4 regions of the Streptomyces sp. NPDC093065 genome follow, and region 1 is predicted to be linked to each of the others. Evidence: riboswitches for the same ligand, from Rfam matches in the RefSeq annotation. Region 1 holds a riboswitch; each other region holds the start of a gene.
What was found. A riboswitch is a leader RNA that binds a small molecule or an ion and turns the genes downstream of it on or off. The one in region 1 is predicted to bind cyclic di-AMP.
Positions count from the first base shown of each region.

Region 2: another riboswitch for cyclic di-AMP. It lies ahead of ACIQFU_RS37555 (M23 family metallopeptidase); the one in region 1 lies ahead of ACIQFU_RS14845 (C40 family peptidase).
Region 3: another riboswitch for cyclic di-AMP. It lies ahead of rpfA (resuscitation-promoting factor protein RpfA); the one in region 1 lies ahead of ACIQFU_RS14845 (C40 family peptidase).
Region 4: another riboswitch for cyclic di-AMP. It lies ahead of ACIQFU_RS29950 (M23 family metallopeptidase); the one in region 1 lies ahead of ACIQFU_RS14845 (C40 family peptidase).

Region 1 covers NZ_JBIVPJ010000007.1:120,535-127,859, reverse strand. The annotation lists gene ACIQFU_RS14855 (ATP-dependent Clp protease proteolytic subunit) at 40-675, shown strand; gene ACIQFU_RS14850 (hypothetical protein) at 684-992, shown strand; cyclic di-AMP (ydaO/yuaA leader) riboswitch at 1,500-1,570, shown strand; gene ACIQFU_RS14845 (C40 family peptidase) at 1,602-2,075, shown strand; gene ACIQFU_RS14840 (ATP-binding protein) at 2,046-2,558, opposite strand; gene ACIQFU_RS14835 (helix-turn-helix domain-containing protein) at 2,775-3,635, shown strand; gene ACIQFU_RS14830 (DUF397 domain-containing protein) at 3,657-3,887, shown strand; gene ACIQFU_RS14825 (8-amino-7-oxononanoate synthase) at 3,930-5,057, opposite strand; gene bioB (biotin synthase BioB) at 5,208-6,470, shown strand; gene ACIQFU_RS14815 (adenosylmethionine--8-amino-7-oxononanoate transaminase) at 6,463-7,325, shown strand, end outside.
Region 2 covers NZ_JBIVPJ010000041.1:10,608-17,932, reverse strand. The annotation lists gene lhgO (L-2-hydroxyglutarate oxidase) at 1-931, shown strand, start outside; gene ACIQFU_RS37575 (Dabb family protein) at 928-1,338, opposite strand; gene trmB (tRNA (guanosine(46)-N7)-methyltransferase TrmB) at 1,451-2,287, shown strand; gene ACIQFU_RS37565 (PrsW family intramembrane metalloprotease) at 2,298-3,752, shown strand; gene ACIQFU_RS37560 (aldo/keto reductase) at 3,774-4,718, opposite strand; gene ACIQFU_RS37555 (M23 family metallopeptidase) at 4,879-5,922, opposite strand; cyclic di-AMP (ydaO/yuaA leader) riboswitch at 5,934-6,090, opposite strand; gene ACIQFU_RS37550 (PP2C family protein-serine/threonine phosphatase) at 6,315-7,325, opposite strand, start outside.
Region 3 covers NZ_JBIVPJ010000014.1:94,087-101,411, forward strand. The annotation lists gene ACIQFU_RS23880 (exopolyphosphatase) at 172-1,113, opposite strand; gene ACIQFU_RS23885 (DUF501 domain-containing protein) at 1,110-1,649, opposite strand; gene divIC (cell division protein DivIC) at 1,699-2,181, opposite strand; gene eno (phosphopyruvate hydratase) at 2,308-3,588, opposite strand; gene rpfA (resuscitation-promoting factor protein RpfA) at 3,819-4,550, opposite strand; cyclic di-AMP (ydaO/yuaA leader) riboswitch at 4,554-4,720, opposite strand; gene ACIQFU_RS23905 (transglycosylase family protein) at 4,904-5,917, opposite strand; gene ACIQFU_RS23910 (cytochrome P450) at 6,061-7,325, opposite strand, start outside.
Region 4 covers NZ_JBIVPJ010000021.1:27,300-34,624, forward strand. The annotation lists gene ACIQFU_RS29935 (GNAT family N-acetyltransferase) at 1-1,231, opposite strand, end outside; gene ACIQFU_RS29940 (HPr family phosphocarrier protein) at 1,434-1,715, shown strand; gene ACIQFU_RS29945 (GntR family transcriptional regulator) at 1,893-2,588, opposite strand; gene ACIQFU_RS29950 (M23 family metallopeptidase) at 2,720-3,484, opposite strand; cyclic di-AMP (ydaO/yuaA leader) riboswitch at 3,497-3,661, opposite strand; gene ACIQFU_RS29955 (M16 family metallopeptidase) at 3,853-5,241, opposite strand; gene ACIQFU_RS29960 (M16 family metallopeptidase) at 5,238-6,611, opposite strand; gene ACIQFU_RS29965 (DNA topoisomerase (ATP-hydrolyzing) subunit A) at 6,949-7,325, shown strand, end outside.

The DNA.
Region 1 (7,325 bases):
TGCAGCAGAAGACGGCTCTGCCACGAGAAGGGGTTCACCATGACCCGACCGTCCGCCCGCCATGTCCTGCCCGAGTTCACCGAGCGCACGAGTGCCGGGGCCCGGACGATGGATCCGTACTCCAAGCTGCTCCAGGAGCGGATCGTCTTCCTCGGGACACCGATCGACGAGACCTCCGCGAACGACGTGATGGCGCAGTTCATGTACCTGGAGCACCAGGCGCCGGACCGCGACATCGAGTTGTACGTCAACTCCCCCGGCGGCTCCTTCACCGCCATGACGGCGATCTACGACACGATGCGCTACGTCACCTGCGACGTGGCGACGACCTGCCTCGGACAGGCCGGTTCGTCCGCCGCGGTGCTGCTGGCGGCGGGCACCCCGGGCAAGCGTGCCGTGCTGCCCGGCGCCCGGGTGGTGATCCGCCAGCCGGCGCTGACCGAACCGGTGGAGGGACAGGCGAGCGACCTGGCCGTCCACGCCGCCGAACTGGTCCGCATCCGCGCCCGTCTGGAGGAGATCCTCGTACGGCACACGGGCCGCACTCCCGGGCAAGTGAACGCGGACATCGAGCGGGACACGATCCTCGACGCCCAACAGGCGCTGGAATACGGCCTGGTGGACCGGATCGTGCCGGACCGCAGGACGCCGTCGGCCACGCCCGGCGCGAGGTGACCGGGCCGGTGCTGCCACCCGAGTTGCCGCCGCTGCCCGCTCTGACCCGCGCCGAGGCGGAGGTCGTCGACCGCTATCTGGACGTCGTCGACCTGCTGGGCCGCATCAACCCCGGGCGGGACGGCGACACGTACCGCGGACTGCGGGCCGCCCAGGCGCTGGTCGGCAAGGCGACGGCGCTGCGGGACGCGCTGGCGCTGATGCACCGACGCGGCGAGACGGAGGTGCACGCCACCACCCTGGCCCGGGCGCTGCGGGTGCTGGACGGCGAGCGGCGGACGGCACGGGTCGGCCTTCCGCCCTGTTCCGGGAGCTGAGAAGGCCGGCGCCTCGTCGTCCCGAGCCGCATCGTCCCGAGCCGTATCGCCCGAGCCGGAACAAGCCGGATCCGATCTGAATCCGATCCGAAACGGACTGTTCCGAAACGGACCAAACGGCGTACCCCCTTTCGGCGTAGGAACACCTCCGATTCGCAACCGGTCGAAGTTGCGGCGCCCGTGCCCACGGCTTGCGGATCGCGCCGCTGCGCCGCTGGTCCCGGGGCCGCCGCCGCACTCGACGACTCCTCGGACGGGAGGGCGCCAACCCGAACGGATGAACGGCACGTAACAACACAAAGAGCACGTTCCGTTGGGAATTCCCCGTGGGGCGGGACAAGATCCGTGACTGACGACAAGCCCCCGCCGCAGCGGCGGGGCGGTCCGGGCGGACGCCGAGTCCTGCCGCCGTCCGGACGACCGGTCGCAAGGGAAGTGGATCGGCAGGAGTGGAGGACCCGAGCACGACGGGTCGCCGGACCGGCCGCCTCCGCGAGAGGCACCGGTCCCAGCGGCCCTTGGGGTGAAGCCGCACACGTGCGGCCGGGCAACTTCGCCAGCCCGAATCCGACAGGTCATCCTTCACAGGCGGCTGACGAAGGGTTGCGCATGTCCGCGCTCAATCGTGTCCCGTCCCTGATGGCTCGTGCCGGTACGGCCTCGGCCCTCACCCTCGCCGCCGTGGGCGGCTCCGTCGTGGTCCCCGGTGCCGCCGCCGAGGCGGCCGCGGCGAGCCATGCGACGAAAGCCCTCAAGATCGCGGCTTCCAAGAAGGGCGCCCCGTACCGATGGGGCGCCACCGGCCCCTCCCGGTTCGACTGTTCCGGCCTGACGCTGTACTCGTTCAAGAAGGCCGGCAAGAAACTGCCGCGCACGGCGGCCCAGCAGTACAACAAGACCAGCCGCGTCTCCGTGACCAACCGCAAGGCCGGAGACCTCGTGTTCTTCCACTCCGGCAGCAGCGTCTACCACGTCGGCATCTACGCCGGGAAGGGCAGGATCTGGCACGCGCCGAAGACCGGCGCCGTGGTGCGCCTGGAGAAGATCTGGACGTCAAGCGTCTGGTACGGCCGGGTCAAGTAGTCCGCCCGCGGGGGTGACGGCGTTCTGGGCCGCCGTCACCCCCGCGGGTGCGGCCGGCCGGTCCGGGGGCGTCCAGGGCAGCTCGATCGAGACGGTCTTGCCGCCCTCGCCTGTGGGCCGGACCCTCAGCCTGCCGCCGCACTCGGCGGTCAGCCAGCGGATGATCACCATGCCCCGCCCGTTGTCCTGCTGCACGGCCGCGGGCAGGCGCTTGGGGAAGCGCGGATGGCTGTCGGTGACACCGACGCGCAGCCGCTCGTCGCGGTCGAGGACCAGGTCCACCGTGAAGGTGGGCGACTGCCCCAACGTGTGCTGGACCGCGTTGGTCGCCAGTTCGGACACGACGAGCCGGACGGTCTCGGACAGGTCGGCGTCGGCCGGCAGCCCCCATTCCGCCAGAGTGCCGACCACGTAGGTCCGCGCGGCGGCCACCGAGGCGGGATCGCTCGGCAGAGTGACGGATGCTTCCAGATGGTCTGCCATGGCGACGTCGTCCCTTTCTCACGGGACCGCAGGCCCGACACGGAGCGGATGGTTCGAGTACGGTCCCGGACTGGTGCTTCGCCGCCAGACTGCCATCACCAGGCCCGCGAAGGGCGGCGATCCACCAAGATATGCATATATCTGTCGCTCGAAGCGGTGAACTCTGCGACGGCAGAGCGTATTTGGGCGGCTCATAAGGAGTAAGGGAGTTGTCCCATGCAGCACGGTCCCGTGGTGCGCCGCCGGAAGCTGGGCGCGGAACTGCGCGCCCTGCGCACAGCGGCGGGCATCACCAGCGGCGAGGCGGCCCGGCTCGTGGGCTGGCACCAGTCGAAGGTCAGCCGGATCGAGACCGGGACGAGCGGCACGAAACCGGCCGACGTGCGGTTACTGCTGGACGTCTACGGCGTGCGCGACGAGCAGTTGCGGGGGCTGCTGGTGACGCTGGCGCACCAGGACGGGGCGGGCGGCCGCAACCACTGGTGGCACGCCTACCGCGGGGTGCTGCCCCCGACCTACCGGGACTTCATCAGCCTGGAGTCGCAGGCCAGCGCCATGCGCACACTGGAGACCACCGTGGTCCCCGGCCTGCTCCAGACGCCGGAGTACGCCCGCGCGGTGACGCGGGCCGCGGTGGACGGACTGCCGGAGGAGCGGCTGGACACTCTGGTGGAGGTCCGGCTGGCCCGGCAGGACGTGCTGCGGGCACAGCCGCCGTTGGCGCTGAGCGCGGTCCTGGACGAGGCGGTGCTGCGCCGGGAGGTGGGCGGGCCGGGGGTGATGGACCGTCAACTGACCAGACTGGTCGAGGCCGCGCGGCTCCCCCATGTCCGGCTCCAGGTGCTGCCGTTCGCCGCCGGGGCGCACATCGGTGTCACCGGCCCTTTCGTAATCTTCTCTTTTTCGAGCACTTCTGATCTCGACGTGGTTGTTCTCGACCACTTGACGAGTAGCCTGCACCTCGAACGGAAAGAAGACCTAGAGGCCTACACCGAGGCCTTCAACGCCCTTCTGATCCATGCCCTTTCGCCCGAGGACTCGTTGGACTTCATCGCCGCGACCGCGGCAGGCGCGTAAGGAGGCACCATGTCAGGCTCCATGTCCGAACTTCCGCGGAACATCCCTGTCAGCACCGATATGACCGGCGCCCGGTGGCTGCGCAGCAGTTACAGCACCGGCGCGAACAACTGCGTGGAGACGGCTCGTCCGTCGGCCGGTCCCTGCGCCGGACTGCTCGCCGTGCGCGACTCCAAGAATCCGGCAGGCCCCGCCCTGCTCTTCTCCCCCGGGAGCTGGACGGCGTTCACCGCCTGCGTCCACCGCGGCTGACCACGCCGGGCGCCGGACGACGCACGGCCGTGTCACGCCGACTCATGGCCGCGTTTCGCCGATCACCCGTACAGCACGTTCGATCTGATCCCCGGAGAGGTCCCCGCGAGCGGTCAGCCTGAGCCGTGAGATCCCGTCGGGCACGGACGGAGGGCGGAAACAGCCCACGGACAGGCCGGCCGCACGGCAGTCGGCCGCCCATCGCACGGCCTCCTCCGGGGAGGGCGCACGCACCGAGACGACCGCGGCGTCCGGACGTACCGCGTCCAGACCTGCGGCGGTCAGGCGTGCGTGCAGTTCACCGGCGACGGCACGGGCCCGTGCCGCGCGCTCCGGCTCGCGGCCGAGCAGCCTGAGCGCCGCAAGGGCCGCTCCCGCCGCGGCGGGGGCGAGTCCGGTGTCGAAGATGAACGTGCGGGCCGCGTTGACCAGGTGGTCGACGACCCGGGCGGGCCCCAGCACGGCGCCGCCCTGGGCGCCGAGCGACTTGGACAGCGTGACGGTCACGACGACGTCGTCCCGGCCCGCGAGTCCCGCGCCCTGCGGTGCGCCCCGGCCGCCGTCGCCGAGGACGCCGAGGCCGTGGGCGTCGTCGACGACCAGTCCGGCGCCGTGTTCCCGGCACGCCTCGGCGAGCGCGGCCAGGGGCGCGGCGTCGCCGTCGACCGAGAAGACCGTGTCGGAGACGGCCACGGCGGGTCCGTCGTGCGTCGTCAATGCCTTGCGCACGGCGTCCGGGTCGGCGTGTCCCACGACCTGCGTGGTGCCCCGGGCGAGCCGGCAGCCGTCGATCAGGGAGGCGTGGTTGCCCGCGTCGGAGACGACAAGAGTGCCGTGCGGTGCCAGCGCGGTGACCGCGGCGAGGTTGGCCGCGTAGCCGGAGGAGAAGACCAGCGCTGCCCCGAACCCGCAGAACTCGGCCAGCTCCCGCTCGAGTTCGGTGTGCAGTGCGGTCGTGCCGGTCACGAGGCGCGAGCCGGTCGCGCCGCCGCCCCAGGTCCGCGCGGCCCGGACCGCTCCTTCGACGACCTCCGGGTGACGGGCCAGTCCCAGGTAGTCGTTGCTCGCCAGGTCCAGCAGCGGGGACTGCGCCGGACGGCGGCGCAGCACCCGTACGAGTCCCGCCTCGCGGCGCGCCCGGTCCTGCTCGTCGATCCAGCCGAACGCCATGGGGCGGTCCTCCGGGGTTTTGTAGGCAATGAACAGACATTAGCGGTCCGGCCACCCCCGCGAGGTGTGGCAATACCCACACGTCGATCTGTCAGTGTTGTGCAAAGTCTCCTTGGCCGCGGACGGCCCCTTAGGACAGGATCGGCTCTCATGGACCTGCTGAACACGCTGGTGGACAAGGGGCTTCGGCGCGAGTCGCCGACCCGCGAGGAGGCACTCGCCGTCCTCGCCACTTCCGACGACGACCTGCTCGACGTGGTGGCCGCGGCCGGGAAGGTGCGCCGTCACTGGTTCGGCCGACGGGTGAAACTCAACTATCTCGTCAACCTCAAGTCGGGCCTGTGTCCCGAGGACTGCTCCTACTGCTCGCAGCGGCTGGGCTCCAAGGCGGAGATCCTCAAGTACACCTGGCTGGGGCCCGAGCAGGCCTCCGCGGCCGCCTCGGCGGGCGTGTCCGGGGGCGCCAAGCGGGTGTGCCTGGTGGCCAGCGGCCGGGGTCCGACCGACCGGGACGTGGACCGGGTGTCGGACACCATCAAGGCCATCAAGGAGCAGAACGAGACCGTCGAGGTGTGCGCCTGTCTGGGCCTGCTCTCCGACGGCCAGGCGGAGCGGCTGCGGGAGGCCGGTGCCGACGCCTACAACCACAACCTCAACACCTCCGAGTCGACGTACGGCGACATCACGACCACGCACACGTACGCCGACCGGGTGGACACGGTGAACAAGGCGCACGCCGCCGGTCTGTCCGCCTGCTCTGGTCTCATCGCGGGCATGGGCGAGAGCGACGCCGACCTGGTCGACGTGGTCTTCTCGCTGCGCGAACTGGACCCGGACTCGGTGCCGGTCAACTTCCTGATCCCGATGGAGGGCACACCGCTGGCCAAGGAGTGGCACCTCACCCCGCAGCGGTGCCTGCGCATCCTGGCGATGACGCGGTTCGTCTGCCCGGACGTCGAGGTGCGCATCGCCGGCGGGCGCGAGGTCCATCTGCGCACGATGCAGCCACTCGCGCTCCACCTGGCCAACTCGGTCTTCCTCGGCGACTACCTCACCAGCGAGGGCCAGGCGGGCCACGCGGACCTGGAGATGATCGCGGACGCCGGTTTCGAGGTGGAGGGCGCCGGCGAGGTCACGCTGCCGGAGCACCGCGCATCGGTGCGGGGTGGGGGCTGCGGCTCGCACGACGGAGGTGGCGGCTGCGGCTCGCACGAGGATGGTGGCGGCTGCGGTTCGCACGCGGGCGCGGACGGCGAGGCCGCCGGCGCCGGTGGTTGCGGCTCGCACGCGGGCGGCGGGGTGTGCGCTCCCGCGCCCGCGTCCACGACGCCGCGCCCCGCCGGGGAGCCCCGCACGGACCTGGTGGCGGTACGCCGCCGCGGCGCCGGCACGGACCTCGCGCCCAATGCCTGAGCCGGCGCTGGACGTCGCCGAGTTGCTGGCCCTCGACCGGCGGCACGTCTGGCATCCGTACGGCCCCATGCCCGGCCGGCAGGACCCGCTCGTCGTGGAGTCGGCGAGCGGGGTGCGGCTGCGGCCCGCCGACGGCTCCGGGGAACTGGTCGACGGGATGTCGTCCTGGTGGTCGGCGATCCACGGCTACAACCACCCGGTGCTGAACGAGGCCGCGCGCGAGCAGTTGGAGCGGATGAGCCACGTCATGTTCGGCGGGCTCACCCACGAGCCCGCCGTGCGGCTGGCGAAGCTCCTTGTCGACATGTCACCCGAGGGCCTGGAGCATGTGTTCCTCGCCGACTCCGGGTCGGTGTCGGTCGAGGTCGCGGTGAAGATGTGCCTGCAGTACTGGCGTTCGCTCGGCCGCCCCGGCAAGCGGCGCCTGCTCACCTGGCGCGGCGGCTACCACGGCGACACCTGGCAGCCCATGTCGGTGTGCGACCCGGAGGGCGGCATGCACGACCTGTGGTCCGGCGTCCTGCCGCGCCAGCTCTTCGCCGACGCGCCCCCGGCACGGTACGAGGAGGCCTACGCCGACCACCTGCGGTCGATGGTCGAGCGGCACGCCGACGAGCTGGCCGCGGTGATCGTGGAGCCGGTGGTGCAGGGCGCGGGCGGAATGCGCTTCCACTCCCCCGCCTACCTGCGGGTGCTGCGCGAGGCGTGCGACGCGCACGACGTGCTGCTGGTGTTCGACGAGATCGCCACCGGGTTCGGACGCACGGGCGCGCTGTTCGCGGCGGAACACGCGGCGGTGACACCGGACGTGATGTGCGTGGGCAAGGCGCTGACCGGGGGCTATCTGACGATGGC
Region 2 (7,325 bases), on a different contig from region 1:
CAAGCTGATCGTCGCCACCGACCGCGCCGAGCTGCCCCGCCTGCACGCCCTCGTACAGCGCGGCCGGGAGAACGGCATACCGGTGCGCGAGCTGGGCGGCTCCCAGATCCAGGAGTACGAGCCCGAGGTGCGCGGCCTGGCCGCCATACACGTCGGCACCACCGGCATCTGCGACTACGGCGCCGTGGCCCGCCGGCTCGCCCAGGCGTCGGGAGCGGAGATCCGCTACGGCGCCGAGGTGCACCGCGTCGACCGGCGCCCCGGCCTCGGCGTCGCCGTCCGCACCCGCGCCGGGGACGTGCTCCGCGCCCGGGTCATGGTCAACTGCGGCGGACTGCACTGCGACGCGATCGCCCGGCTGACCGGGGACGACCCCGGCATGCGGATCGTGCCCTTCCGGGGCGAGTACTACGAGCTGGCGCGCCCCGAGCTGGTGCGGGGACTGGTGTATCCGGTGCCGGACCCGGCGTTTCCGTTCCTCGGGGTGCACCTGACGCGCGGGATCGACGGGGGCGTGCACGTCGGGCCGAACGCGGTGCCGGCGCTGGCCCGCGAGGGGTACGGCTGGGGCGTGGTGCGCCCCCGCGAGCTGGGCGCCACCCTGGCCTGGCCCGGATCGTGGCACATGGCCCGGCAGCACTGGAGATACGGGGCGGGCGAGCTGCGCCGGTCCCTGTCCAGGAGTGCCTTCACGACGGCGGTGCGCAGACTGCTGCCGGCGGTGACGGACGACGACCTGGTCGCCGCGCCGGCCGGGGTGCGGGCGCAGGCGGTGCTGGCGGACGGCACGCTGGTGGACGACTTCCTGATCAAGGAGGGCGCCCACGCGGTGCACGTCCTGAACGCTCCGTCGCCCGCGGCGACCGCGTCCCTCCCCATCGGCCGCGAGGTGGGACACAGGGCACTGGCCATGCTGACCGCCGCCGGCTAGTCCCGCCCGGGCGCGCTGCTGCCCTCGTACGAACCGAGGCCCTCGATCAGGGCGACGAGGGCCGGGTCCCCGGCGAAGCGCTCGGCGTGGACCTGCCGGATGAGGTCGCCCGTGGCCGGGTCCTCGTCGTCGGTCAGATCGTGCGAGACCATGCGCCGCACCAGCGGCAGCCCCATCTCGTCGACCTGCCGGTGCAGCGGAGCGAGCATGTAGGCCCGGTAGCCCTCGATGTCCTCGACCGCGAACATCGCGCCGTAGTCGAAGTCGCCGCCCACGTCGCGGCCGACCGACCAGTACACGACGGCATCGATCTCACGGCCCATCCTGCGGAGCATCCCGAGAGCCTCGTCGACCTGGTCCCGGGGTGCGTCGGGGCGCATGGCGAGGCGGATCTGGTGGTGAATCACGGCATCTCTCCTCCGAGTCGGAGCAGGCGCTTCCGCCTGTCGCATTAGTTATACCACATAACTATCTCGACAGGCCCTCGCAACGACGCGCGCGCACTAAAATCGACGCATTGTGTCTGACTCCCACCACGCCCCCGAAGCCGAAGCCGCTCCCTCGCCCACGGCCGGGACCTCCCTGCGGCACGTCCGCGCCAAGGGCGAGCCCCGTTTCCCGGACGGACCGAAGGCCGATCCCGCCGGGTCGCACTTCGAGCGGCGGATCCGCAGTTTCCAGCCCCGGCGCAGCCGGGTGACCGCCGGGCAGGCGGACGCGCTGCAACGGCTGTGGCCCCTGTGGGGACTGGACATCGACGGACAGCACCGCATCGACCTCGCCGAGCTCTTCGGCAACGCCCGCCCCGTCGTCCTGGAGATCGGCTTCGGCATGGGAGAGGCCACCGCCCGGATGGCCGCCGCCGACCCGGACACCAACATCCTCGCCGTCGACGTCCACACCCCCGGCCAGGGCAACCTGCTCGGTCTCGCGGAGCGGGAGGAGCTGTCCAACATCCGGGTGGGCAACGGCGACGCGATCATCCTGCTGCGCGAGATGCTCGCTCCCGGCTCCCTCGCCGGACTGCGCGTCTACTTCCCCGACCCGTGGCCGAAGAAGCGCCACCACAAGCGCCGGCTGATCCAGCCGGAGTTCCTGACCCTGGCCGCTACCCGGCTCGCCGCGGGGGCCGTCGTGCACTGCGCCACCGACTGGGAGCCGTACGCCGAGCAGATGCTCGAAGTGCTCACCGCGCACCCCGACTTCGAGAACACCGTGCCCGGCGGCGGATTCGCGCCGCGCCCCGGCCACCGGCCGCTGACCCGTTTCGAGGGCCAGGGACTGGAGAAGGGACATGTGGTGAACGACCTGCTGTTTCGTCGCGTACAGCACAAGGAGCTGCCCCCCACCGGTTAGGGTCCATGCCGTGGCCACCTGTCCCCCGTACCCGATCCACGTGCACCGGCATACGCACTGGTGGCAGCGCACCTGGGTCCGTTACGGAGCGCTGATCACCCTGCTCGCGCTCTCCGGCCTGGTGATCCTCGCCCTGGTGCGCGAACAGACCGGCACGCAGGGCTTCCTCGTGGGACTCGGCCTCGCCGTACTGCCCGTGCCGCTGCTCGTGGCGGCGTTCCGCTGGCTGGACCGGGTAGATCCCGGCCCCTGGCGGAACCTGCTGTTCTGCTTCGCCTGGGGCGCCTGTGCGGCGGCACTGATAGCGATCGTCGCCAACAGCTTCGCCACCCGGTGGATAGCGACCGCGACCGCCGACCCGGCCGGCGCGGACACCCTTGGCGCCACGGTCATAGCCCCGGTCGTCGAGGAGTCCGCCAAGGCCGCCGCCGTCCTGCTGGTCTTCCTGTTCCGCAGACGGGACTTCACCGGCATCGTCGACGGCGTGGTCGTCGCCGGGGTCACCGCCACCGGCTTCGCCTTCACCGAGAACATCCTGTACCTCGGCACCGCCTTCGGCACCGACCAGCTGACCGGTGACCGCGGCATCGCCTCCGTCACCGCGGCGACCTTCTTCGTCCGCGTCGTGATGTCGCCGTTCGCGCACCCGCTGTTCACCGTGCTCACCGGCATCGGCTTCGGCATCGCCGCGCTCTCCACGGGCCGGCACCGCCTGCGCCGGGCCCTGCTCCCGCCGGCCGGACTGCTGCTCGCGATGGGCATGCACGCCCTGTGGAACGGCTCGGCCGCCTTCGGCGAGTACGGCTTCTTCGCGGTGTACGCGGCGTTCATGGTGCCGTCGTTCGGCCTGCTGACCTGGCTGGTGATCTGGACCCGGCAGCGCGAACTGGGCACCGTACGCGCCGAGCTGCCCGCGTACGTGGCCGCCGGGTGGCTGACGCCCGCGGAGCCGTACGCGCTCGGCTCGATGCGGGCCCGCCGCCTCGCCCGGCAGTACGCACGCCGGCACGCCGGGAAGGAAGGGGCGCGGGCGGTGGCGCGGTACGAGGCCTGTGCGACCTCGGTGGCCTTCCTGCGGCAGCGCGGGCGCCGGGGCAGGGCGGGCGCCGACTTCACCGTACGGGAGCACCAACTGCTGGACGCCCTGTGGCACCTGCGGGGTGTGGCCCGCCCGGCGCTGGAGCACGCGGCCCGGGCCACGGCACCCCCGGCGCCCGTGCCGCGGCCGGTACCGCCGTGGGCGTACGGCTACGGGGCGCCCGGCGCGTACGGACCCGCGACGGCGCACCCCCCGTACGGACCCTACGGACCGAACCCGCCGCACCACGCGTACGCACCGCACACCCCGCGAGCAGCGCAGCCACTCCCGGCACGCCCACCGCAGGCGCCGCACTCGCCGTTTCCGCAGTACGCGCCCCACACGCGGCAGGCGCCGTACACGCCGCCCGGCCGGTACCGGCCGTAGGGTCGTCCGCCGCGCCCCCGCTCAGGCGGACGCCCGCGTGAGCCTCCCGGCCTCCTCCTCCGTCAGCTTCAGCTCGGCCACTCCCAGCAGCGCCGGCAGCTGCTCCACCGTGCGCGCCGAGGCGATCGGCGCCGCCACCGTCGGCCGGCCGGCCAGCCAGGCGAGGGCGACCGTGGCGACGGGAACGCCGTGGGCCTCGGCGATCTCGTCCAGGGCGGCGAGGACCCGGCGCCCGCGCTCGGTCTCCAGGTGCTTCGCCGCACCGCCCGCCCGCGGGCTGTCCACGTCCGTGCCGGGCCGGTACTTGCCGGTGAGGAAGCCGGACGCGAGGGCGTAGTACGGGACGGCGGCGAGACCGGCCTGCTCGGCGAGGTCGCGCAGCCCGCCCTCGTAGGTGTCGCGGGAGACGAGGTTGTAGTGCGGCTGGACGGCGACGTAGCGGGCGAGGCCCTCGCGGTCGGAGAACTCCAGGGACGCCGCGAGCCGTTCGGCGGAGATGTTGGAGGCGGCGATGTGCCGCACCTTCCCGGCCCTCACCAGCTCGTCCAGCGCGCCGATGATCTCCTCGACCGGCACCTCGGGCTTGTCGAAGTGGGTGTAGTAGAGGTCGATGTGGTCGGTGCCCAGACGGCGCAGCGAGGCGTCGGCCGCGGCCTTGATGTTCGCGGCGGACAGGCCGGGGTAGTCGGGGTGCTGGCTGACCTTGGTGGCGAGGACGACGTCGTCACGGTTGCCGCGGGCTGCGAGCCACTGGCCGAGGACGGTCTCGGACTCGCCGCCGCTGTTGCCGTCGACCCAGGCGGAGTAGGAGTCGGCGGTGTCCACGAAGTTGCCGCCCGCCGCGGTGTAGGCGTCGAGGACGGCGAAGGACGTGTCCTGATCGGCGGTCCAGCCGAAGGCGTTGCCGCCGAGGGCGAGAGGGAAGACCTCGAGGTCGGAGGAGCCGAGCTTGCGCAGAGAAGTCATGCAGGGCGTCAATGACCGCACTGGAGCGGGCCATTCCGCAGCGCGCGCAAAGACCTAGCAAAAACCACCGTAAACCCACCGCAAACCGGCAGCCCTGACGTCGGGGGGTTGCCGTCAGGACCGCCGGGGTTCGGCGGGGCGCGTCAGGGGGCGGGGCGGATCAGGGGGTGAGGCCCTTGCTCTGCAGCCAGGCCATCGGGTCGATGCCGGAGCCGTCGGTGGTGTGGACCTCGAGGTGGAGGTGGGCGCCGGTCACGTTGCCGGTGGCGCCGACGCGGCCGATGACGTCACCGGTGGTGACCTTCTGGCCGACGCTGACGTTGATGGACGACTGGTGCGCGTACCAGAGCTCGGTGCCGTCATCGAGGGTGAGCACGGTCTTGTAGCCGTACGACCCGTCCCAGCCGGCCGACGTGATCGTGCCGCTGTGCACCGCCTTGAGCAGGGTGCCCGTGGGGGCGGCGAAGTCGAGGCCGGTGTGGTGGCCGGAGGCCCAGAGGGAACCGGCCTGGTTGAAGGTCGAGGAGATCGTGTACGAGGAGGTCGGCAGCGTGTACTGCTTGGCCAGCTTCGCGAGCCGCTCGGCCTCGGCCTTCTTCGCGGCCTCCTCCTCCGCCTTCTTCTTGGCGGCGGCGGCCTTCTCCTGGGCCTCCTTCTCCGCCTTCGCGGCGGCTTCCGCGGCCTTCTTCTCGGCGGCGGCCTGGGCCTCGGCGGCGGCCTTGGTCTCGACCTGGGCCTGCTGCTGCTCGGCCTGCGCCATGATCCGGGACCGCAGCGACTCACCGGCGCCGCTGGCTCCCGCGTCCTCCGCGGTGTCCGCGGCGACGGCCTGGGTGATGCCGCTGAGCGGGGTGGCGGAACCCTCGGGCTCCGACTCCTCGTCGCCGCCGGGCATGAGCGAGCCCACGTTCGGCAGGTCCGGCATGGAGATGGACACCGGCGGCTTGCCGGTCTGCGCGCTGGCCATGCCGCCCGCGCCGACGGCGGCTATGACACCGACGCCGAGGACGGTGGAGCTGCGGGCGAGTCCGCCGCGCTGCTTGGCGACGCGGTGCCGGCCGCGCACGGGACGGATGGACTCCGCGGTGGGGTTCCACTCCTCCCAGGGGCCCTCTTCGGCGCGGGGGACGTCGTAGCCGAAGGTGTCGGTGCCGTGCCCGGTGGGCACGAACGGGGCCTCGGGGGCAGGCCGGTTGGACGCCACGTGGGCGTACTCCTTTCCTTCCTTCCGCCTACCGGGTTAGCTGACGGGTTCGGAGCAGGAAGGTCTCCTACGGGTGCGTGCCGACCGTGTTTCCACGGCGCCATACGCCCGATTCACCCCAATGTGGTGGTTCCCCGGTTCCCTTGCGGGATTCGGCGCGTGCGCACGGAGCCGCCTTCTGTGACGGCTGGGACGACCGCGCTGCGTTATCGAACGTTAATAGACGCGAGGCTCCGATTCCAAGCCGTTCCTCTTGATCATTAACGGAAACGGCCGGGACGCACCCCTCATGACCGGTGAAAACCGGACGAGTTGACCCGCCCCGAGTATTCCCCTTCACGCCACTTTCTTCTGACGGTGCATCAGTTGTTATGCGGAGGGGGGTCGTACTGTCACGGCTCGTGACAATGATCATGGTTGCCGCGTCGGGGCCGCCGTACGGCGAGCAGGGCCATGTCGTCGGCCATGCCCCCTCCGGAGTGCCGGCGCACGTCCTCGGCGAGGGTGTCGAGCAGGGTCGCCGGATGCCGGAAGACCCGGCCGGTCAGCCGCGTCTGCGGATCGTAGAACTCGCCCTTGGCGTCCCGGGCTTCGGTCAGTCCGTCGGTGTAGAGCAGCAGTGTGGCCCCGCCGGGGAAGTGGGCCTCCTCCGCCCGGTCGGGCCACACGCCCAGATCGCCCATGCCGAGCGGCAGCGCCGACTCGCGGGCGGGCAGCGTGTCCAGGGTGCCGTCTGCGTACAGCAGCAGGGGCGGCGGATGGCCGCGGTTGACGATGCGTACGGTCCCGTCGCCGTGCGGGAGTTCGGCGAGGACGGCGGTGGTGAAGCCCTCGAAGGCGTCGAGTCCGTCCCGCCGGGTGCCCTCGCGCGCCAGCGCCCGCTCAAGGCGCTGCGCCACCGCCTCCAGCGTCGCCTCCTGCTCGGCGGCCTCCCGGAAGGCGCCGATCACCACGGCGACGGCGGCGACCGCACCCATGCCCTTGCCGCGCACGTCGCCGACGATGAGCCGGACGCCGCGGGCGCTGTCCTGCACGGCGTAGAGGTCGCCGCCGATGAAGGCGTCGGCCTGCGCGGCCTCGTAGCAGACGGCGATCTCGAAGCCGGCGATGCGCTCGGCGGGTGCGGGCAGTACGGCACGCTGGGCGGCCTCGGCGATCTCGCGGACGGAGACGAGGCGCTCGCCGGTGCGGCGCACGAGGCCGTTCACGAGGACGGCGAGCACGGCGACCGTCGCGATGGTGATCAGCTCGGTGAGGGAGTCGACGTAGTGGATGACGCCCTTGCCGATCTGCAGCCCGATGACCGAGACCACCACGGCGACGCCGGTGAGCGCCGTGCCGCGCCGCGAGTAGATCGGGGCGGCGACCAGGGGCGCGGCCGTGTAGAGGGGTCCGGCGGTGAA
Region 3 (7,325 bases), on a different contig from region 1:
AGCGCGCTTCCGTCGTCCGACGGGACCCAATTCCTTGTGAAGAACTTCACGAACTTTCCCGACGGGACGTCACCGAGGGGCCCCGAAAGACCCCCCGATGCCCGCTCAATCGATGTCCGTCCTGCTCAGACCGCTACCGCACGGCCGCGGCGAGCGCCCCAGAAAGGGGCCCTACGCCACCGACCACGCGATGCCGTCGAGGATGTCGTGCTCACTCACGACGACCTCCTCCGCGCCCGTCCGCTCCATGATCGTCAGGAGCACCAGGGCCCCGGCCGCGATCACGTCGACCCGGCCCGGGTGCATGGAGGGGACCGCCGCGCGCTCGGCGTGGGTGGAGCGCAGCAGCCAGTCGGTGATCTCCCGGACCCGGTCGCGGGAGACGCGGGAGTGGTGGATGGCGGCCGAGTCGTACTCCGGCAGCTCCTGCGCGATCGCGGACACCGTCGTCACGGACCCGGCGAGACCCACCAGCGTGCGCGCCTCGCGCAGCGGCACCGTCTCCTCGGCGAGGTCGAGGGCGGCCACGATGTCGGCCCGCATCGCCGCGACCTGCGCCCCGGTGGGCGGGTCGGTGACCGCGCCGTCGTGCACCAGGTGCCGCTCGGTCATCCGGACGCAGCCAACGTCCACGGAACGGGCGGCGCGCACGTGGTCGTCGCCGACGACGAACTCGGTGGAGCCGCCGCCGATGTCGACGACCAGGTAGGGCTTGTCGAGGTCCGTGCGGCCGGTCAGCTCCTTCGTCGCGCCGGTGAAGGAGAACTCGGCCTCCTGGCCGCCCGAGATGACCTCCGGCTCCACGCCCAGGATGTCCAGCACCCCGCGCACGAAGTCCTCCCGGTTCTCCGCGTCGCGGGAGGCCGAGGTGGCCACGAAGCGCAGCCGCTCGGCGCCGTGCGCCTTGACGACCTCGGCGTACTCCCGGCAGGCGGCGAAGGTCCGCTCCAGCGCCTCGGGTGCCAGCCGCCCGGTGCGGTCGACGCCCTGGCCCAGCCGCACGATGGTCATGCGCCGGTCCAGGTCCGTCAGCTCGCCCGTGGCCGGGGCGGCGTCGGCGACCAGCAGCCGGATGGAGTTGGTACCGCAGTCGACGGCGGCGACCCGGGTCACTGGGCGTCCTCCCCGTGGGTCTCGGAGACGCTCACGCACGGCCCCTTGCGCCACCACTCGGGCAGCATCGCGATCGCCTCGTCGCCCAGCGGGTTGACGCCGGGACCGGCCGCCAGCGAGTGGGCGACCAGCACGTGCAGGCACTTCACGCGGTCCGGCATGCCGCCCGCGCTCGGGAAGCCGGTCAGCTCCTCGATCTCGTCACGGCGCCGGATGTAGTCCTCGTGCGCGGCGCGGTAGGCGGCGGCCAGCTCGGGGTCGGTGGCGAGACGCTCGGTCATCTCCTTCATCACGCCGTTCGCCTCCAGCGTGCCGATGGCGGAGGCCGCCTTCGGGCACGTCAGGTAGTACAGCGTGGGGAAGGGCGTGCCGTCGGGCAGGCGCGGGGCCGTCTCCACGACGTCCGGCTGTCCGCACGGGCAGCGGTGCGCGATGGCGCGCAGGCCGCGCGGGGGGCGTCCGAGCTGCTGCTTGAAGGCCGCCACGTCCGCGTCGGTCGGCTCGGTGCGCGGGGTGGTCGGCGGGGGAGTCTGCATGACTGTCTTCTGCTGGTCTTCCTGTTGAGTCACTGCCGGCGCGGTCGGTTCACCGCAGGCGGGCGGCGGCGTCGGCCTTGTCGACCCCGTCCCACACGTTCCGGTACCAGGGTCGGTCGGCGGCGCCGGCCTCGGCGCGGGTCTGCTCGGCCGCGTCCGGGTCGACGACGACGAAGCCCGTCTCCCCCGGCATCACGTAGTGCAGCCGCAGCCGGACCTGCTGCTCGGCGTAGGCGTCGTCCTGCCAGCGCGCCTTGAGGTCCCGCAGGTCCTCGACCCGCTGCCGGGTCTCCCGCTGCTCCTGCCTCAGACCGGCGATCTCGGCGCGCTGGGCGACGTACTGCCGTATCGGGTAGGCGAGGGCCACGACGAGCGAGCAGAGCACCATCGCGAGCAGCGCGGCCCGGCCGGTCAGCCGGGAGCGCCGCGCCTGGCGCTTGGTCTGCGAGCGGTAGACCCGGGCCGCGGTCTGCTCCCCGATGATCCGGATCCTGGTCGCGGTGGAGAAACGGTCCCGGTCCTTCACCGCCATGTCGCCCCGCCTCAGCCTTCGTGTGCGTCGTCCGTCATACGTGCGTACGTCCCCGCACACGGTACGGGACCGAGTACGGGGACGTACGTACGACGCTGCCTCTTACGAGGGCCTACGGCGTGGTGCTCAGCCCTTGAAGCGGGGGAACGCGCTGCGGCCGGCGTACACCGCGGCGTCGTCGAGGATCTCCTCGATGCGCAGCAGCTGGTTGTACTTGGCGACGCGCTCGGAGCGGGCCGGGGCGCCGGTCTTGATCTGGCCGCAGTTGGTGGCGACGGCGAGGTCGGCGATGGTGACGTCCTCGGTCTCGCCGGAACGGTGGGACATCATGCACTTGAAGCCGTTGCGCTGGGCCAGCTCGACGGCGTCCAGGGTCTCGGTCAGCGAACCGATCTGGTTGACCTTGACCAGCAGGGCGTTGGCCGAGTTCTCCTCGATGCCGCGGGCCAGGCGCTCGGGGTTGGTGACGAACAGGTCGTCGCCGACGAGCTGCACCTTCTCGCCGAGCTGGGCGGTGATGGTGTTCCAGCCGTCCCAGTCGTCCTCGAACAGCGGGTCCTCGATGGAGACCAGCGGGTACGCCTCGACCAGCTCGGCGTAGTACTCGGTCATCTCGGCGGCGGTGCGGTTCTTGCCCTCGAAGGCGTAGGAGCCGTCCTTGTAGAACTCGGACGCGGCGACGTCGAGCGCGAGGGCGATCTGCTCGCCGGGGGTGTAGCCGGCCTCCTTGATCGCCTCCAGGATGAGGTCGAGGGCCTCGCGGTTGGAGCCGAGGTTCGGGGCGAAGCCGCCCTCGTCGCCGAGGCCGGTGGCCAGACCCTTGTTCTTCAGGACCTTCTTGAGGGTGTGGTAGACCTCGGCGCCCCAGCGCAGGGCCTCGGAGAAGGACTCCGCGCCGATCGGGGCGATCATGAACTCCTGGATGTCCACGTTGGAGTCGGCGTGCGAGCCGCCGTTCAGGATGTTCATCATCGGCACCGGCAGCAGGTGCGCGTTCGGACCGCCCAGGTAGCGGAAGAGCGGCAGGTCGCTGGCCTCGGAGGCGGCGTGGGCGACGGCGAGGGAGACGCCGAGGATGGCGTTGGCGCCGAGCGAGCCCTTGTTGTCGGTGGCGTCCAGGTCGAACATGGCCTGGTCGATCAGACGCTGCTCGGTGGCGTCGTAGCCGACGAGCTCCGGGCCGATCTGCTCGATGACGGCCAGCACGGCCTTCTCGACGCCCTTGCCGAGGTAACGGCTCTGGTCGCCGTCACGGAGTTCGATGGCCTCGAAGGCACCGGTGGAGGCGCCGGACGGAACGGCGGCACGCCCCGTGCTGCCGTCGTCGAGGCCGACCTCGACCTCGACCGTGGGGTTGCCTCGGGAGTCCAGGATTTCCCGGGCTACGACGACGTCGATGGACGGCACGAGCATCTCCTTCTTCAATGTGACGCTTCGGTGTGACGCGCGGGTCCCGCAGGACCGCGGCGGCTCTGCGGGACCGAGCCTAACCGGCTCCGGGCGATCGGCCAGCCGATCGCCCACCCGCTGGACAGAACCGAGAGTAAATTGTTTCCGAACGGAACAAAGGCGGAACATGAAAAGTCCCGCCCCGGTGCGTACGGGGGAACACGCACCGGGGCGGGAGCCGCCGCCGCTTACTTCAGGTGCAGCTGCTGGCCCGGGTAGATCAGGTCGGCGTCGTCGACGATGTCGCCGTTCAGCTTGAACAGCTTCGCCCAGCCGCCCTTGACGTCGTGCTCCTCGGCGATCGAGCTGAGGGTGTCGCCCTTGACGACCTTGTACTCGCCGTCGCCCTTCTCGACCTTCTTGCCGGTCGGGGTGGTGACGGTCTTCTTCTTCTCGGCGGGCTTCTCGGCCTTCGGCTCGGCGGCCGGACGCTCGGAGGAGCGGGAGGCCTTCTGCTCGGTGGAGCGCTCGGCGGTGGAGCCGCTGCTCTGGCTCTGCGAGCTCTCGGAGCTGCCGGAACCGCTGCCCGAGCCGCCACCGGTGTACGCGGCGCCCGACAGGCCGGTGCCGCAGACCGGCCAGGCACCCTTGCCCTGGCCGGCGAGCACCTTCTCGGCGACCTGTATCTGCTGGTCCTTGCTCGCCTGGTCGGCGCTGGAGGCGTACTGCGTACCGCCGTAGGCGGCCCAGGTGGAGGCGGAGAACTGCAGACCGCCGTAGTAACCGTTGCCGGTGTTGATGGACCAGTTGCCGCCGGACTCGCACTGGGCGACGGCGTCCCACTCGGACGCGGTGGCGGCGGAGGCGTTGCCGGCCGCCATCAGCGGGGCGGCGACGGCGGCACCGGTGACGCCGGCGACGGCGATGACACGGGTGGCCTTGGACGGACGACGGTGCTTGCCCTTGCCGGAAAACAGCATGGTTGATCCCCTCACCGACGCCTGCGAGGTGAGCTGTCGGGTTCGGGCCGGTTGAGTTGCCCGGCCGGGTTCCTCGCGGAACTCGGCTTCACCCCTAGCCGCTCCGGCTCAACTGCCCGGTGCGGCACTTACCTTGGGTCCCCCGCTCCTGCCTGCGGCGCTTGACGCGACGACTGTTCCCGTACGGCCGCTGGCAGGATTCGGCGTTGCGGCTGTCGGGGCCCGCGATGGCGAGCGGTCATGACCGTAGACACGCGCTCCGCGGATTTTCAAAGACGATCACGGCTTCTGAGACCTATCTCTCACGAGATCCAAAAGGGACATACAGCCTCTAACCGTGACGCGAACTCCCCCTACTTTTCGCCCGATTCGCCCGTGACCGTGAGCGTCTGACCGGGCAGGATGTGGTCCGGGTCGGCGCCGACGACCGTCGTGTTGTCGGCGTACAGCGTGTGCCATCCGCCGGTGACCTCAAGGGTGTCGGCGATGGCCCAGAGACTGTCGCCGGTGCGGACGACGTAACGACCGACTTCGGCCTCTCCCTCGTCACCGTCGCGCGAGGCGTGCCGCCCCGTCGTCGCGTCCGTACGGCCCTCCTCCGTCGCACCCTCCTCCGCGCTGCCGCCACGGTGCTTGCCCGAGCCGGACGAGCCCTCGACGCCCTGCGGTTCGGCACTGCCGGAGGAGCCGGATTCGGCCGATGCGTCCGGCTTGACGGATTGGTCCGCGCCGCCGCGCGAGTCGCCGGAGGCATCGGAGGAAGCGTCAGACGACGGCGAGGCGGAGGGGGAAGAGGAGGACGAAGGGGACGAAGAGGGCTCTCCGGACGTCGCCTCCGGCGTCTCGGTCGCGCCGGACGAGTCACCAGAGTCGGCCGACTGGGACGAGTCGGGTGATTCGGACGACTTGGGGGTGTCCGTCTTGCCCGAGGTGTCCGAACCCTCCGACGCACCGTCACCGGTCGCGCCCGAGCCGCCGCTCGTGCCCCCCGAGTCGTTGCCCAGGCCGGCGAGCAGACCGCAGGTCGGCCAGGCGGCGATGCCCTGGTCCGCGTGTATCTTCTCGGCGATCCTTATCTGCTGGGAGCGGCTGGCCTGGTCTGCGCTGGGCGCGTAGTCGAGGCCGCCGTACCGCTCCCAGGCCTCCTGGGACAGTTGCAGGCCGCCGTAGTACCCGTTGCCGCTGTTCTGGCTCCAGGCGCCGCCGGTCTCGCACTCGGCGACCTGGTCCCAGTTCGCGGAGCCGGCCGCGTGGGCGCCGGTGGCCCCGAGCAGCGGGATCGCGATGGCGGAGCCGGTCACTCCGGCGGCGACGACCAGAGCGGGTGCCTGGCGGGGGCGGCGGTGACGACCGTTCCCGGAGAGCATGCGACGACCTTTCACAAGACGACGGGGACCACGCGGCGGATGACGCTCGACACCACGTTGATCCGTGAACGTATAGGGAGATCATCGCTTGTCACAAGTTCATGCCGCACAGATCACGTGAAGATCACAGAGTTGAGCGCGTGTCACTTTTGCGTCGGCGACGCACCGTTGCCGGCCGGTGACGCGAACGGCGTGAACGAGACGGGCAAGGTGCGCAGACCTCGCATGATGAGCCCGCCGCGCCACCGGAGTTCGGCCGGGTCCGCGGCGAGGCGGAGGTCCGGCAGCCGGGTGAGCAGTGTGGCCAGCGCGGTCTGTCCCTCCAGCCGGGCGAGCGGGGCGCCGAGGCAGTAGTGGATGCCGTGTCCGTACCCGAGGTGCTGGCTGTCCCGGCGGGCGAGGTCCAGGGTGTCCGGGTCGGTGAACCGCTCCGGGTCGCGGTCGGCGGCGGCCAGGACGACGAGGACGGGATCGCCGGCCGCGACCTCCTGCCCCCCGATGGTCAGCGGCCGGGTGGCGAAGCGCCAGGTGGCCAGTTCCACCGGTCCGTCGTAGCGCAGGAGTTCCTCGACGCCGGTCTCCAGCAGCCCGCGCTCCCCGGCGGCCAGCGACGACTGGAGCCGGTCCCGCTGCTCGGGGTGGGTGAGCAGGGCGTAGGCGCCGTTGCCCACGAGGTTGACCGTGGTCTCGAAACCTGCGAAGAGCAGGATGAAGGCCATCGCGGCGGCCTCGTTCTCGGTGAGGTGCTCGCCGTGGTCGGAGGCGCGGATCAGGCCGGAGATGAGGTCCTCGCCGGGGGCGGGCTCGGGCGACAGCGCGGCGCGCTTGCGGTGGATGAGCTCGGCGAGATAGCCGCGCATCTTCTTCACCGACCGCGCCACCCCGCCCCTCGGGCCTCCGCCGTGACGGATCATCATGCCCGCCCAGTCCCGGAAGTCGTCCTGGTCCTCGCGGGGGACGCCGAGCAGGTCGCAGATGGCGTAGATGGGCAGCGGAAAGGCGAACTCGTGGATGAGGTCGGCGGAGCCGGTGGCGGCGAACCGGCCGATGAGGCCGTCGGCCAGCTCCTGCACCCGGGGCGCGAACTCGGCCACCCGGCGGGGTGTGAACGCCTTGCTGACCAGTCGGCGCAGCCGGGTGTGGTCCGGCGGGTCGATGTTCAGCAGATGGGTCATCAGCTCGGCCTTGCGCTCCCCCGGAATGCCGGTCTTGCCCTTGGCGTGCGCGGGCTCGTCGTGGTGCGCCGGGTCCTTGGACAGCCGCGGGTCGGCGAGGGCCTGCTTCGCGTCGGCGTACCGGGTGACCAGCCAGGCCTCCACCCCGCTGGGCAGCCGGGTGCGGTGCACGGGGGCGTGTTCGCGCAGCCAGGCGTACGCGGGGTAGGGGTCGCTCGCGAACTCCCAGCTGA
Region 4 (7,325 bases), on a different contig from region 1:
CGTCGTTGCCGGAGACGTCGGCGCGGTTGCCGGAGGAGACGAAGGTGGAGACGCCGGTGTGGCCGGTGACCCCGCCGCCGCGCCGGTGCAGCCGGGAGAGCAGGGCGATGCCGATGGCGCCGGACTGCGCGAACAGGCCGATCCGGCCGGGGCGCGGCATCTCGGGGGCGAGGGAGGCGTTGAGGCGCACGTCCGGGGAGGTGTTGATGATCCCGAAGGCGTTGGGTCCGATGATCCGCATGCCGTACGAGCGCGCCTGACGCACCAGGGCGCGCTGGCGTTCGCGTCCCTCGGGACCGCTGTCGGCGTAACCGGCGGAGATCACCACGAGTCCCTGCACGCCGTGCTCGCCGCACTCGGTGACGACGCCGGGGACGTGCGCGGCGGGCACGGTGACGACGGCCAGGTCGACATGCCCCTCGATGTCGCGCACGGAGCGGCACGCCGGGACGCCGTCGAGTTCCTTCTGCTCCTCGGGGAAGGCACTGTTCACGGCGTAGAGGCGACCCGGGTAGCCCGCGTCCCGGATGTTGCCGAGGATGCTGCGGCCGACGCCCCCGGGTGTGCGGCCGGTGCCGACGACCGCGACCGAGCCGGGCTGCAGCAGCCGCTGGACGGACCGGGCCTCCGCGCGGTGCTCGCGCGCGTACTGCACGGCGAGCGAGCGGTCGGTGGGTTCGAGGCCGAACTCCAGGCGGACCACACCGTCCTCGAAGCTCCGCTTCTGGGTGTACCCGGCGTCCATGAAGACTTTGATCATCTTGTTGTTGGCGGGCAGCACCTCGGCGGCGAAGCGGCGGATGCCCCGCTCGCGGGCGACGGCGGCGATGTGCTCCAGGAGCGCGGAGGCGACGCCGCGCCCCTGGTGGGCGTCCTGGACGAGGAAGGCGACCTCGGCCTCGTCGGCCGGTGCCGAGGCGGCCGTCCCGCCGGTGCCGATGCGGTCGTAGCGTACGGTGGCGATGAACTCGCCGCCGATGGTGGCCGCGAGTCCCACCCGGTCCACAAAGTCGTGGTGCGTGAAGCGGTGGACGTCCTTGGCGGACAGGCGAGGGTACGGCGCGAAGAAGCGGTAGTACTTCGACTCGTCGGAGACCTGCTCGTAGAAGCTGACCAGGCGCTCGGCGTCATCAACGGTGATGGGGCGGACGCGCGCGGTGCCGCCGTCGCGCAGCACCACGTCGGCTTCCCAGTGGGCGGGGTACTCGTGCCGGTCCGACGAGGTCTGCATGGGCCCCAGACTACGGCTCGCGTCGGACAACGGCGCGGGGCAGTCTGTGGAGGACGGGAAGCTCGGACCGAGGCCGCGGTCCGAGGACCACGCGGGGCGGCCCACGCGGTCGTCCCGGCTTGCTTCACGATGTGGGAAACTGGTCTAGACAACATGGTCTAGACAACTTCAACGCCTCTGAACACCTGAAGGGCAGCATCACATGGCTGAGCGCCGCGTCAACGTCGGCTGGGCCGAGGGCCTCCACGCCCGCCCCGCCTCCATCTTCGTCCGAGCCGCCACGGCCACAGGCGTCCCGGTGACGATCGCCAAGGCCGACGGGTCCCCCGTCAACGCGGCCTCCATGCTGGCCGTCCTCGGCCTCGGCGCCCAGGGCGGCGAGGAGATCGTCCTCGCCTCCGACGCCGAGGGCGCGGAGGCCGCCCTGGACCGGCTGGCGAAGCTGGTCTCCGAGGGGCTCGAGGAGCTTCCCGAGACCGTCTGACTCCGCCGGACGGCAACACCGAAAGGCCCGCCGGGACCGCCCGGCGGGCCTTTCGCCATTTCTCCCGCTTTCGGTGCACCCGCCCGTCCGTCCTGTTTCCCGGCAGGAGAAAAATCCCGGTTTCCGCGCAGAGGAAATACCGTCAGCAATTCCCCGTCCTTTTGTACGGCAACTGCATTACCACTGCGGGCTCGCCGTGTTTACGGGGTGTTGCGCATTCCTCACACGCTCCGTCCGCCCGCCGCCGGAAACAAAGCGCAGCCGGTGTGCGGAGGCCGACCGCTCGATGTGCAGGGCCATGAGCGCCCGCGCGCGATCCCCGTCGCCCCGGGCCACCGCGTCGGTGATCGCGCCGCGCTCCGCCCAGTACTCCACCGGCCCGGCCGGGGCCTCCACGACGTACATCCAGGCGATCTTGTGGCGGAGCTGGGTCAGCAGGGCGGTCAGGGAGGGGCTGTCGGCGGCCCGGGCGAGGGTCTCGTGGAACCAGCCGCCCAGCGAGCGCAGTTCCTCGCCGGTGCCGCGTCCGGCGCGCTCCTGTCCCAGCCTGACCAGGCCGCGCAACACCTTGAGGTGCGCCTCGGTGCGTCGCCGGGCGGCCCGGGAGGCGCCGAGCGGCTCCAGGAGCGCACGGGTCTCGAGCAGGTCGGCGGCCTCCCGCTCGGTCGGTTCCGCGACGCACGCGCCCGCGTGCCGCCGGGTCACCACGAAACCCTCGGCCTCCAGCGTGCGCAGGGCCTCGCGGACGGGGACGCGGGAGACGCCGTAGCGGCGGGCGAGGATTTCCTCGGTGAGCCGGCTCCCGCGGCCGTGGACGCCCGCGACGATGTCGTCCCGGATCGCCGTGCACACCGAATGCGCCGGAATACGCATGACCGACCTCCCCTTGACCCCCGTGAAACGTCGACGATTGACGCGTGTTGAGCGACCCCGGGCCAATCAAGCGATATTAAATGCGAAAAGCCCCGGCTCGGGAAGCCGGGGCTTTCGGACGCCGTCGTCGGTCAGACGTTCACGCCGTGGGAGCGGAGGTAGGCGACGGGGTCCATGTCCGAGCCGTACTCGGGGCTGGTGCGGGCCTCGAAGTGCAGGTGGGGTCCGGTGACGTTGCCGGTGGCGCCGGAGAGGCCGATCTGCCGGCCGGGCTCGACCGACTCGCCGACCGAGACGCCGATGGACGACAGATGCCCGTACTGCGTGTACGTGCCGTCGTGCATCTTGATCACGACCTGGTTGCCGTACGCCCCGCCCCAGCCGGCCTCGACGACGGTGCCGACGCCGACCGCGTGCACCGTCGTGCCGCTGGAGGCGTGGAAGTCGATGCCGGTGTGGCTGCCGGAGGACCACAGGGAGCTGCCGGCCTGGTACGCGGTGGAGACGTAGGAGGCGGTGATCGGCGCGACGAAGGTGTTGAGACGCTTGCGCTCCGCCTCCCGCGCGGCGCGCTCCTTGGCCTCGCGCGCCTCCTTGGCCGCCTCGGCCGCCCGCTCGCGGGCCGCTTCCCTGGCCGCCTCGCGGGCGGCGGCGTCCACCGCGGCCTGCTTCTGGGCGACGGCCTGGGCGTCGATCTCGTCGGCTACGGAGTCGCCGATGGTGACGACCGGGGTGAGACCGCTCTGCTCCACCTCGGGCTCGGCGGCGAGCGCCGGAGCAGCGAGGGAGCCGACGACGCCGGTGGTCGCGAGGGCCGCGACTCCCGCCGCGCGGGCGGTGGTGCGGTGCACCCGGCCGGTACGGCGGTGCTTCCCGGTGGCGCGCGTGAACGCCATGTAGAGGCTTGTCCTTTCCTTCCCTCTCGCCTACCGGGTTAGCTGACGGGTTCGGAGGTGGAAGGTCTCCTACGGGCCCCCTCGCGGTGCGCGCGGGCGTCCGATTCACCCCAGGGACTGCGGTGGGTCCCCGGCTCCCCTGGCTCGCGCCGTACGGGGACTCGGCGATGACTGTCCGGTGCCGCGGATGCGGCGCACTGCGTGACGAACAGCCCGGAAGACGCTAAGCGCGGCTGCGTTCAATCCTCAAACGCAACAAGCTTTTTGTAGCGCACGCCACAGGGCAGACGGGCAGCCACTGCCCCAATCCGGACAAACGGCGGCCCTGGTGACACTCCGGTCACCAGGGCCGTCACACGCGTGTGCCGCTACTCGGCGGCCACCACGGTGACTTCACCGATACCGAGGGCCTCGACGGGCTCCCTGATCTGCGCCGCGTCTCCGACGAGGACCGTCACGAGGCGGTCCACCGGGAAGGCGTTCACGACCGCGGCCGTGGCCTCCACGGTGCCCGTGGCGGCCAGTTGCCGGTAGAGCGTCGCCTGGAAGTCGTCGGACAGGTGCTGCTCGACCTGGTCGGCCAGTGTGCTCGCCACGGCCGCCGCCGTCTCGTACTTGAGCGGCGCCACGCCCACCAGGTTCTGCACGGCCACGTCGCGCTCGGCGTCGGTCAGCCCCTCTGCGGCGAGCTTGCGCAGCACCGTCCACAGGTCGTCCAGGGCGGGACCGGTGTTGGGGGTGTCGACGGAGCCGCTGATGGCGAGCATCGCGGCGCCGGTGCCGTCCGGCGCGGAACGCAGGACCTGGCCGAACGCCCGTACGCCGTAGGTGTAGCCCTTCTCCTCGCGCAGGACGCGGTCCAGGCGCGAGGTGAGGGTGCCGCCGAGGCAGTAGGTGCCGAGCACCTGCGCGGGCCAGACGCGGTCGTGCCGGTCGGCGCCGGTGCGGCCGATCAGCAGCTGCGTCTGGACGGCGCCGGGACGGTCGACGATGACGACCCGGCCCCGGTCGTCCGCGGTCACCGGGGGCACCGGGCGCGGCTCGGCGGCCGAGCCGGTCCACGCGCCCAAGGTGTCGCCGAGCAGCGCGTCGAGGTCGACGCCGGTGAGGTCGCCGACGACCACGGCGGTGGCCGTGGCGGGGCGCACGTGCCGCTCGTAGAAGGCGCGTACGGCCGCCGCGTCGACGGCCGCGACCGTCTCCTCGGTGCCCTGGCGCGGGCGCGACATGCGGGAGTCGGCCGGGAACAGCTCCTTGGAGAGTTCCTTGGCCGCGCGGCGAGCCGGGTTGGCCAGCTCGTGCGGGATCTCGTCGAGCCGGTTGCGCACCAGCCGTTCGACCTCGCCGTCCGCGAACGCGGGCGCCCTGAGGGCGTCGGCGAACAGGCCGAGTGCCCTGGCGAGGCGGGAGGCGGGCACCTCCAGGCTCAGCCGGACGCCGGGGTGGTCGGCGTGCGCGTCCAGGGTGGCGCCGCAGCGCTCCAGCTCGGCGGCGAAGTCCTCGGCGGAGTGCTTGTCGGTGCCCTCCGAGAAGGCGCGCGCCATGATGGTGGCGACGCCGTCGAGACCGGCCGGCTCGGCGTCCAGGGGGGCGTCGAGGAGCACCTCGACGGCGACGACCTGCTGGCCGGGGCGGTGGCAGCGCAGCACGGTGAGGCCGTTGCCGAGGCTGCCGCGCTCGGGGGCGGGGAAGGCCCAGGGCTTGGGCTCGCCGGCCTGCGGCCGGGCGTGGAATTCCATCGTGGCGAGCTCGGTCACTTGGCCGCCTCCTCGTTCTCGTCGGTGGCGCCGGCGTCGGTCGTGTCGGCGTCGGTCTCGTCGGCCGGGGCGGTGGGCTCGTAGACGAGCACCGCGCGGTTGTCGGGACGCAGGCGGGCCTTGGCGACCTCCTGGACCTCCTCCGCGGTCACCTCGAGCACCCGCCGCACGGCGGTGAGGGCGAGCTGCGGGTCGCCGAACAGCACGGCGTACCGGCACAGTTCGTCGGCGCGGCCGGCGACCGTGCCCAGGCGGTCCAGCCACTCGCGCTCCAGCTGGGCCTGGGCGCGCTCCATCTCCTCGGCCGTGGGTCCCTCCTCGGCGAAGCGGGCCAGCTCCTCGTCGACGGCGGCCTCGATGACCGGCACCTCGACGTCGCCGGACGTCTTCACGTCCAGCCACCCCAGGGAGGGCGCTCCGGCGAGCCGCAGCAGGCCGAACCCGGCGGCGACGGCCGTGCGGTCGCGGCGGACCAGCCGGTTGTACAGGCGGGACGACTCGCCGCCGCCCAGCACGGTCAGGGCGAGGTCGGCCGCGTCGCACGCGCGCGTGCCGTCCTCCGGCAGCCGGTACGCCGCCATCAGGGCGCGGGCGGGAACCTCCTCCTCGACGACCTCCCGCAGCTGCCCGCCCATGACGTCGGGCAGCGATCCGTCCCGCGGCGGCTGCTTGCCGTCGTGCGAGGCGATGGAGCCGAAGTACTTCTCGATCCAGGCGAGGGTCTGCTCGGGGTCGATGTCGCCGACGACCGACAGCACCGCGTTGTTCGGCGCGTAGTAGGTGCGGAAGAACGCGCGCGCGTCCTCCAGGGTCGCCGCGTCCAGGTCGGCCATCGAACCGATCGGCGTGTGGTGGTAGGGGTGGCCCTCCGGGTAGGCGAGGGCGGTCAGCTTCTCGAAGGCCGTCCCGTAGGGGACGTTGTCGTAGCGCTGACGGCGTTCGTTCTTGACGACGTCCCGCTGGTTCTCCATGGACTCCTCGTCCAGGGCGGCCAGCAGGGAGCCCATGCGGTCCGCCTCCAGCCAGAGGGCGAGCTCCAGCTGGTGGGCGGGCATGGTCTCGAAGTAGTTGGTCCGCTCGAAGCTGGTGGTGCCGTTGAGCGAGCCGCCGGCGCCCTGCACCAGCTCGAAGTGGCCGTTGCCCTCGACCTGGGCGGAGCCCTGGAACATGAGGTGCTCGAAAAGGTGAGCCAGGCCGGTGCGCCCCTTGACCTCGTGGCGCGAGCCGACGTCGTACCAGAGGCACACCGCCGCGACCGGGGTCAGGTGGTCCTCGGAGAGCACCACGCGCAGGCCGTTGGCCAGGCGGTGCTCGGTCGCTGTCAGGCCGCCGGAGCCTGCCTGGGCTGTGGCCGTGTGACCCATGGGCATGTACGTCCCTTCGATCGCGAAGAATCTGGTGGCGTCACTGGGTGAACCACCGGGTGGAATCAGCGGGCGGAACTGCGGAATTCCGCCGATCCTGCCACTGTATGCAAGCGTGCGGGACACCGGTGGAGTTCCCGTGCCCCGTACGCCGAGAGCGAGAACGCGGTTGACGGGCCGCCGGGGACGACTGCGCGGACGACGCCCCGGGACAAGGGCGTACCCTGCGGGCAGCGCCGGGCCGGCAGCCCCGTGACGGGTCCTGGTCGGTCGCTGTCAGTGCCGCAGTCCACAATGGACGGCGTCAGATCACCGTTCACGCTTCAGCAAGGAGCCGGCAGCGATGGCCCGCCGTAGTACGAAGACCCCGCCGCCCGACGACTCGTACGAGGAGAAGATCCTCGACATCGACGTCGTCGACGAGATGCAGGGCTCCTTCCTCGAGTACGCGTACTCGGTCATCTATTCCCGTGCGCTGCCGGACGCCCGCGACGGCCTCAAGCCGGTGCACCGCCGCATCGTCTACCAGATGAACGAGATGGGCCTGCGGCCCGAGCGCGGCTACGTGAAGTGCGCCCGCGTCGTCGGCGAGGTCATGGGCAAGCTGCACCCGCACGGCGACGCGTCCATCTACGACGCGCTGGTCCGCATGGCGCAGCCGTTCTCGATGCGCGTGCCCCTGGTGGACGGCCACGGCAACTTCGGCTCGCTGGGCAACGA